One region of the Pseudomonas sp. PGPR N4 genome, then DNA from elsewhere that is predicted to be linked to it. Evidence: predicted binding sites of a transcription regulator. Region 1 holds the regulator's gene; the other holds the start of a gene.

What was found. Region 1 encodes sigma-54, which starts transcription at its own class of promoters, with help from an activator protein. Its sites were predicted from a motif close to ANTGGCATNNANNTTGCTNT; they were not measured.
Region 2: a site for sigma-54 is predicted at 2,249-2,268, ahead of nirB (nitrite reductase large subunit NirB). Genes of this name have one in related genera too.

What each region holds. Positions count from the first base shown of each region.
Region 1 covers NZ_JCAUKV010000003.1:147,636-151,844, forward strand. Annotated here, with positions in the region: gene rapZ (RNase adapter RapZ) at 1-293, opposite strand, end outside; gene ptsN (PTS IIA-like nitrogen regulatory protein PtsN) at 296-763, opposite strand; gene hpf (ribosome hibernation-promoting factor, HPF/YfiA family) at 776-1,084, opposite strand; gene AC58X1_RS14460 (RNA polymerase factor sigma-54) at 1,163-2,686, opposite strand; gene lptB (LPS export ABC transporter ATP-binding protein) at 2,857-3,582, opposite strand; gene lptA (lipopolysaccharide transport periplasmic protein LptA) at 3,583-4,110, opposite strand; gene lptC (LPS export ABC transporter periplasmic protein LptC) at 4,097-4,209, opposite strand, start outside.
Region 2 covers NZ_JCAUKV010000001.1:2,053,969-2,058,177, reverse strand. Annotated here, with positions in the region: gene AC58X1_RS09235 (molecular chaperone DnaJ) at 1-406, opposite strand, end outside; gene AC58X1_RS09230 (DUF1266 domain-containing protein) at 403-1,095, opposite strand; gene map (type I methionyl aminopeptidase) at 1,204-1,995, opposite strand; gene nirB (nitrite reductase large subunit NirB) at 2,422-4,209, shown strand, end outside.

The sequences.
Region 1 (4,209 bases):
AGCAGGGTGTCTTCGTCAGCGTCCAGGTACAGCACATCGCACTGGATGTGCCGTGCGCGGGCATCCTCGAGCAGCTCGGGGAAGCGTGACAGATGGCCTGGCAGGTTGCGCGCATCAATCGAGACAGCAACCTTGGGCTGCATCAGCTCGGTATTGATCAACGCGTTTTCAGCCAGCTGCGGCAGCAACCCGGCGGGCAGGTTGTCGATGCAGTAGAAGCCATTGTCTTCCAGCACGGCAAGTGCAGTGCTCTTGCCGGAGCCAGAGCGGCCGCTGACGATGATCAGGCGCATGCTCAGCTCCCGTTTTGCACGTCCAGGACGACCTGGTACAAGGCCTTGTTGTCTCTCGCAGCGCGCAGACGCTTACGCACATCTTCGCGATCGAGCATGCTGGCAATCTGGCGCAACAGCTCAAGGTGAGCATCGGTGGCAGCTTCGGGCACCAGCAGGACGAACAGCAGGTCCACGGGGGCGCCATCGATGGCGTCGAAATCGATTGGATGATCCAGGTGGAGCAGGGCGCTGACCGGATTGGCGCAGCCCTTGAGGCGGCAGTGCGGAATGGCGATGCCATTGCCGAACCCGGTGGAGCCCAGTTTTTCGCGGGCGATCAGCTTCTCGAAGACTTCTTGCTGGTCGAGCTCGCTGACTTCGCTGGCTACGACCTTGGCGATTTCTTCGAGGGCGCGTTTCTTACTGCTGACGCCCGGCACGTTCACCAGGGAACGGCCGGGGGTCAGGATGGTTTCAAGTCGGATCATGGATGAGGGGGGTCAGCGAGCAGCTGCACCTTGCAGGAGACTTTGCTGTTTTTCCTTGTGTTTTTTCAGTTGGCGGTCGAGCTTGTCAGCCAAATTGTCGATGGCTGCATACATGTCTAGATCTTCGGCATTGGCAACCACTTCGCCGCCCGGAATCTGCAGAGTCGCTTCGATCTTCTGCTGCAGTTTCTCGACTTTCATGATCACCGTAACGTTGGTGATCTTGTCAAAGTGCCCTGCGAGTCTCTTCAGCTTCTGCTCGACGTAGTCGCGCAGTGGTGGGGTTACTTCTACATGGTGTCCACTGATGTTGACTTGCATACAGCTTCTCCTTTGTTGCCCGTGCATAAAGAGGCAGGTCTTGCACCTGCCACAAAAACGCTGTGGCACATCCCGGGGCTACATCAGTCGCTTGCGTTCACTCGACGGTGCTATGCCGAGCGACTCGCGGTACTTGGCGACGGTGCGACGGGCTACCTGGATGCCTTGTGCCTCCAGTAAACCAGCGATCTTGCTGTCACTCAATGGCTTTTTCTGATTTTCCGCTGCAACCAGTTTCTTGATGATCGCGCGGATCGCCGTGGACGAGCATTCACCGCCTTCGGAGGTGCTGACGTGGCTCGAGAAAAAGTATTTCAACTCAAAGATGCCACGCGGAGTGTGCATGTACTTCTGGGTGGTGACGCGGGAGATGGTCGACTCATGCATGCCCACTGCTTCGGCGATGTCATGCAGCACCAACGGTTTCATCGCCTCGTCGCCGTACTCGAGAAAATCGCGCTGGTGCTCGACGATCTGCGTGGCGACCTTCATCAAGGTCTCGTTGCGGCTCTGCAGGCTCTTGATGAACCAGCGCGCTTCCTGCAACTGGTTGCGCATGAAGGTGTTGTCGGCGCTGGTATCGGCGCGGCGGACAAAGCCTGCATATTGCGGGTTGACCCGCAGGCGCGGCATGGCCTCCTGGTTCAGCTCGACCAGCCAGCGGTCGGTGTCCTTGCGCACGATCACGTCAGGCACCACGTACTCCGGCTCGCTCGACTCGATCTGCGAACCAGGCCGCGGATTGAGGCTCTGCACCAGCTCGATGACCTGCCGCAGCTCGTCTTCCTTGAGCTTCATACGGCGCATCAGCTGGCTGTAGTCGCGGCTGCCGAGCATATCGATGAAGTCGCTGACCAGGCGCTTGGCCTCGGTCAACCAAGGCGTATTGGCCGGCAACTGACGCAGCTGCAGCAGCAGGCACTCGCCCAGGTTGCGTGCGGCAACGCCGGCGGGTTCGAACTGTTGAATACGGTGCAGCACGGCCTCGACTTCATCGAGCTCTATGTCGAGCTCCGGGTCAAAGCCTGCGCAGATTTCTTCGAGGGTGTCTTCCAGATAGCCTTGCTGGTTGATGCTGTCGATCAGCGTTACTGCAATCAGGCGATCGGTATCGGACATCGGCGCCAGGTTCAGTTGCCACAGCAAGTGGCTTTGCAGGCTCTCGCCAGCAGAGGTGCGGGTGGTGAAGTCCCACTCGTCATCGTCGTTGCTGGGCAGGCTGCTGGCGCTGGTCTGGTAGACATCTTCCCAGGCGGTGTCGACCGGTAGTTCGTTGGGAATGCGCTCGTTCCAGTCGCCTTCTTCAAGGTTCTGACTGGCGGCGCTGCCTTCCTGCAGGCTGCCATCCTGAAAACCGCTGTCCTGGAAGCTGTTCTCCAGGTTTTCGGCGCTTGGCTTGCTTTCGGCACTGTCGGCCAGCGGGTCGCTGTTGTCGAAGTCTTCGCCATCTTCCTGGCGTTCGAGCATCGGGTTGGATTCCAGCGCTTCCTGAATTTCCTGTTGGAGGTCCAGGGTCGAGAGCTGAAGCAGACGAATGGCCTGTTGCAACTGCGGGGTCATCGTCAGTTGCTGGCCCATTTTTAGGACGAGCGATGGTTTCATAGCTTGGGCTTAATACCTTGTCCGCCGGCGCATCTGCGCCATCCACTACACGAAGGGCGCCGCGGCGCCAATTTCAAGCAAGTTATATGCCTTAATTTGTAGCGTTTGCCTAGAGCACTGTAACACTTAAGCTGTTTTAGCTTGCTGCTGCCAGTGCCCAGGCAAGGGCCTCAGAGCCGGAACTCGTGGCCCAGGTAGACTTCCTTGACCAGATCGTTGGCCAGAATGGTCTCGGCATCGCCTTCGGCGATCAGTTGACCATCGTTGACGATGTAGGCTGTCTCACAGATATCCAGCGTCTCGCGGACGTTGTGGTCGGTGATCAACACACCGATACCCTTGGCCTTGAGGTGATGAATGATCTGCTTGATGTCACCTACCGAGATCGGGTCGACGCCAGCGAACGGTTCATCCAGCAGAATGAACTTGGGTGCGGTGGCCAGGGCGCGGGCAATCTCGACACGGCGGCGTTCGCCACCGGAAAGGCTCATGCCGAGGTTGTCGCGGATGTGGCTGATATGGAATTCCTGCAGCAGGCTTTCCAGCTCCTTGCGACGGCCGTCACGGTCGAGTTCCTTGCGCGTTTCGAGGATCGCCATGATGTTGTCGGCAACCGACAGCTTGCGGAAAATCGACGCTTCCTGCGGCAGGTAGCCAATCCCGGCACGGGCGCGGCCGTGCATGGGTTGGTGGCTGACGTCATTGTTGTCGATCAGCACGCGGCCTTGATCGGCCTGAACCAGGCCGACGATCATGTAGAAGCAGGTGGTCTTGCCGGCACCGTTGGGGCCGAGCAAGCCGACGATCTGGCCGCTGTCGATCGACAGGCTGACGTCGCGAACCACCTGGCGGCCCTTGTAGCTCTTGGCCAGATGCTGGGCTTTGAGAGTCGCCATTTACTCGGCCTTCTTCTTCGGCTGGATCACCATGTCGATGCGCGGACGCTTGGTCGTGGCGGCGCCACCGGCATTGCCTGCGGTTGCGACCTGCGACTTGGTGTTGTAGACGATCTTCTCGCCTTCGGTGGTGTTGCTTTCATTCTCGACCTTGGCGCGGTCGGTCAGAATCACCGTGTCTTTTTGCGCCTGGTATTGAATGGTCACGGCCCAGCCTTTCATCTTGTCGGGCTTGGCGGCGTCCTGCTGTTGCTCGAAGTAGGCCAGGTTGCCCACCGAAGTCACCACGTCGATGTCGCCATTGGCGGCACGGGTCATGGTCACGGTGTTGCCTTTGATCATCATCGAGCCTTGGGTGATGATCACGTCGCCGCGGTAGGTAGCTACGCCTTGTTTGTCATCCAGGTGAGCGTCGTCGGCCTGGATACGAATTGGCTGGTCACGATCGTTCGGCAGGGCCAAGGCGCTCGCGCTTCCCAGTGCTGCGCTCAGGCTGAGCAAAAAAGGGAGGGTTTTAACGAGCCTCATACTGTCCTCTTACGTTGGACAGCAGGTCCATCCTGCCGTCTTTCAAATACGCTTTCATGCCAACGCCGGTGGTGGTGCCGCCGGCGCCGTCGATTCTAA
Region 2 (4,209 bases), on a different contig from region 1:
CCAGCAGGCCGGCACAGCGGTGCGAAATCGGCCCGCAGCTGCGCAGTTCATGCAGCAGCTGCCAGCTCAGTTGTTCCAGTTCGTCCAACGGCAGTTCGTCGAGCTCGGCGATGTAGCCCTGCCAAGCGGCGGGATCGAAACGCAGGGTGGGGTCTTCCAGCAACCGGTGAAAACCGCGCAATGCGCCTGACATCTCGTCAGCTCTGGCTTCGGCTTCGACCACTGGCGCGGCGTCGGCCTCGCTTTCACGGGCCAGGCGCAGCGCTTGTTCGTAGGCCTCGCGCAGCGCCTGGAAACCTTGCGGGTCAGTTTCCGGATGATGTGCCGGCAGCAGACCGCGGTAGGCCTGGCGGATCAGATTGAGGTCCTGGGTCGGTTCCAGGCCAAGGCGTATCCAGCAACTCATGACCAGCAGTCCTCTTCCAGCGATGCCGGGCGTTCCGGTTCAGGTAATGGCAGATCCCAGCTGAGGCTGGCCAGCAGCTCGCTGGCACCCAGGCGCAGGTTGAGCAGGATGCAGCGGTTCCAGTGCTCATTGCCCTGGCGTTCGAGTTCGGCGGCGAGTGCCTGGTCGCTGCTGTCAGAGACGTTCCACAGCGCCTTGCCGAACAGGTAGCCGGCCAGGTAGCCGTCCCAGCTGTTGTAGTAATGACGGGCACGCAAGGCCAGGCGGTAATGCAGGTAGAGGCTTTCTTCGGCAGTGATATAGGACTTTTTCAGCCCGGCGCGCAGCAGAAAGCTCATCCGCCCCAGGTCCCAGGCGCGGGTGCCGCCGGGGCCGCAGTCCGGGTAGGTGCGGGCGGCGTACTGGTACTTGATCCGGTCCCGCTCGGGCAGGCGCTCGAGCAGCGCTTGCCATTGGATGGGCAAGCAGCGCTGGAACTGCCAGTAGGCTTCGGACAGCTCGGTGGCGTGGCCGTTGTCAGCCATGCCGAGCATGTCCAGCAACTGCGCACGGTTGCTGATGCCCCACCAGCGTTCGAGGTCGCTCTGGTCGTCGCCCTCGTGATAGTCCGGCGCGGTGTAGCTGGCACCGTTGAGGGCAGCCATCGGTGCGGACAAGGCATGCAGCCAATGCTGCGCGGTTTCTTCCATGACACGGACTCCTGGGCCGGCGCAGAACAGGGATGACGGCCGGCCTTGCGGGTGGCGATTGTAAATAGCGGCCAGCACGGCGGCAAATGGCCTGCTCGGGATGGCGCTTCAGCTGACCGTTTTTCCGGCCAGACGTTCTTCCTCGCGCAGGGTCAGCACTTCATAACCGTCAGCAGTGACCGCAACGGTGTGTTCCCACTGCGCCGACAGCGCGCCGTCGCGGGTGATCACCGTCCAGCCATCTTTCAGCTCGCGGGTGCCGCGCGCGCCCTGGTTGATCATCGGCTCGATGGTGAAGACCATGCCAGGCTTGAGCTTCATGCCCATGCCGCGTTGGCCGAAGTGGAGGATTTCCGGTTTTTCGTGCATCTGCTGGCCGATGCCATGGCCACAGTATTCACGTACTACGCTGTAGCCAGCCGCTTCAGCGGTGCTGTGAATGGCGTGGCCGATGTCGCCCAGAGTGGCCCCCGGGCGAACTTGCTCGATGCCGCGCCAGAGCGCGTCATAAGTGGTTTCTACCAACCGCTCGGCTTCAGCGCTGATCGCGCCGATGCGGTACATCTTCGACGAGTCGGCGATATAACCGCCTTGTTCCAGGGTGATGTCGACGTTGACGATCGAGCCTTCAGCGAGCACTTCGTCAGCCTTGGGCATGCCGTGACAGACGACGTGATCGACCGAAGTGTTCAGCGAATAGGGGAAACCGTATTGGCCCTTGCTGGCCGGCCGGGCGCGCAGGGTCTGGACGATGAACGCCTCGGCGTGGTCGTTGATCTGCATCGTGGTCACGCCGGGGCGGATGAAACCGTCGAGTTCGGCAAACACTTGCGCCAGCAACTGGCCGGCGCGGCGCATCAGGTCGAGTTGTTCGACTGTCTTGAGGATGACTTGGGACATTGGCGCTTCAAAGACCTCGCTTGAATCAGGCTGCAGCATATCCCCATGGCACCCAGCCTTGCCAGCGCAGCGCCGTGCCCCAGGATGGGGACACGTGCACCAAGACGAGTCGAAAATCCACCATAGGCGGCGCATCGACTTTCTCGCCACTACCGTCTGCACCCGCGCCGATCCCTGTAGCGGCCTTGCCGGGGCGCCGGACCGGTCGGAAAGGGCCGCAAAGCGGACCCATGGTTCACCTCAATACCCCAGAACTGGCACAGTCCCTGCTTTGACCCAGCAACAACACGCCCCACTGATCAACGGCGATCAATCAGGGGCCTCACCCAGATGAGAACAGGCAAAGGCGCCTGGAGCTTCGGCTCCAGGCGTTTTTTTTTGTCTTTGCGGCGGCCAACCCCGCCAACCCGTGATCGAGGATCGGCTATGCAGGCAACAGCGAACGGCGGACAACTTCAGCGACTGGTCATCGTCGGCAACGGCATGGTCGGCCATCACTGCGTCGAGCAACTGGTCGAGCGCGGCGCATTGGCGCGCTTCGAGGTGCGCGTATTCGGCGAGGAGCGTCAGCGCGCCTACGATCGCGTACATCTCTCAGAGTACTTCGCCGGCAGCGACAGCGAAGCGCTGGCCATGTGCGAGGCGGATTTCTACGATCGCCACGGCGTGCACCTGCACCTCGGCGAGGGCGTGCTCGAAATCGATCGCGAGCGCTGTGAAGTGGTCACCGCAGAGGGCCGTTATGGCTACGACCAGTTGGTCCTGGCCACCGGCTCTTATCCGTTCGTGCCGCCACTCGAAGGCTCCAGCGGCACGTCGCGGCTGGTCTACCGCACTCTGGATGACCTTGACGCCATTCGCGCCGCCGCCAGCGGCAGCCGCCGGGGTGTGGTGGTCGGTGGCGGCTTGCTGGGCCTCGAGGCGGCCAACGCCTTGAAGTCGCTGGGCCTGGAAGCCCACGTGGTGGAGTTCGCGCCGCGCTTGATGCCGGTGCAGCTCGACAGCGAAGGCGGCGCGGCATTGAAGGCGCAGATCGAGGCGCTGGGCGTGGGGGTGCATGTGTCACGCGCCACCCAGTCGATCAGCACCGGCAGTGAGTACCGCTATCGAATGAATTTCGACGGTGGCGAGTATCTTGAAACCGACCTGGTCGTGTTCTCTGCCGGTATCCGCGCACAAGACGCCCTCGGCCGCGCCTGCGGCCTGGAGATTGGTGCGCGTGGCGGGGTGGCGATCGACCACGATTGCCGCAGCAGCGACCCGCAGATCTTCGCCATCGGCGAGTGCGCCTCGTGGAATGGCAGCGTGTTCGGCCTGGTCGCGCCCGGTTACAGCATGGCGCGCAACCTTGCTGCGCTGTTGCTTGGTGAAACGTCCACCCCGTTCACCGGCGCCGACATGTCAACCAAACTCAAGCTGCTTGGAGTCGATGTCGGCTCGATCGGCGACGCCCACGGCGCGACTCCCGGCGCGCGCAGTTACCGCTTCATCGACGAGGCCAACGCGGCCTATCGCCGGCTGGTGGTCGATGCCAGCGGCAAGCACGTGCTCGGCGCGGTGCTGGTCGGTGACAACAGCTACTACGACACCCTGCTGCAGTACTGCCAGAACGGCATTGCCCTGCCAGCTGATCCGGCCACGCTGATCCTGCCGCAGGGCGGCGGCGCGCCGGCGCTGGGTGCCGATGCCTTGCCCGATACGGCGACCATCTGCTCCTGCCACAACGTCAGCAAGGGCGCGGTCTGTGCGGCGATCGACAGCGGCTGCAGCGACCTCGCCGCGGTCAAGAGTTGCACCAAGGCGGCCAGCGGTTGCGGCGGTTGCGCGGCGCTGCTCAAGCAGGTCTTCGAGCACGAGTTGACTGCCCGTGGGGTCACCGTCGACAAGAGCCTGTGCGAGCACTTCGGCTATACCCGCCAGGAGCTTTATGGGCTGGTCCGGGTCGAGGGCATCCGCACTTTCACTGAGCTGCTCGAGCGTCACGGTAAAGGCCATGTCGGCTGTGACATCTGCAAACCGGCGGTGGGTTCGATCCTGGCCTCGTGCTGGAACCAGCCGATCATGGACGCCGCGCTGGTGCCGCTGCAGGACACCAACGACACCTTCATGGCCAACATGCAGAAAAACGGCACCTACTCGGTGGTGCCGCGCATTCCCGGTGGCGAGATAACACCGGACAAGCTGATCGTGATCGGCCAGGTGGCGAAAAAATAC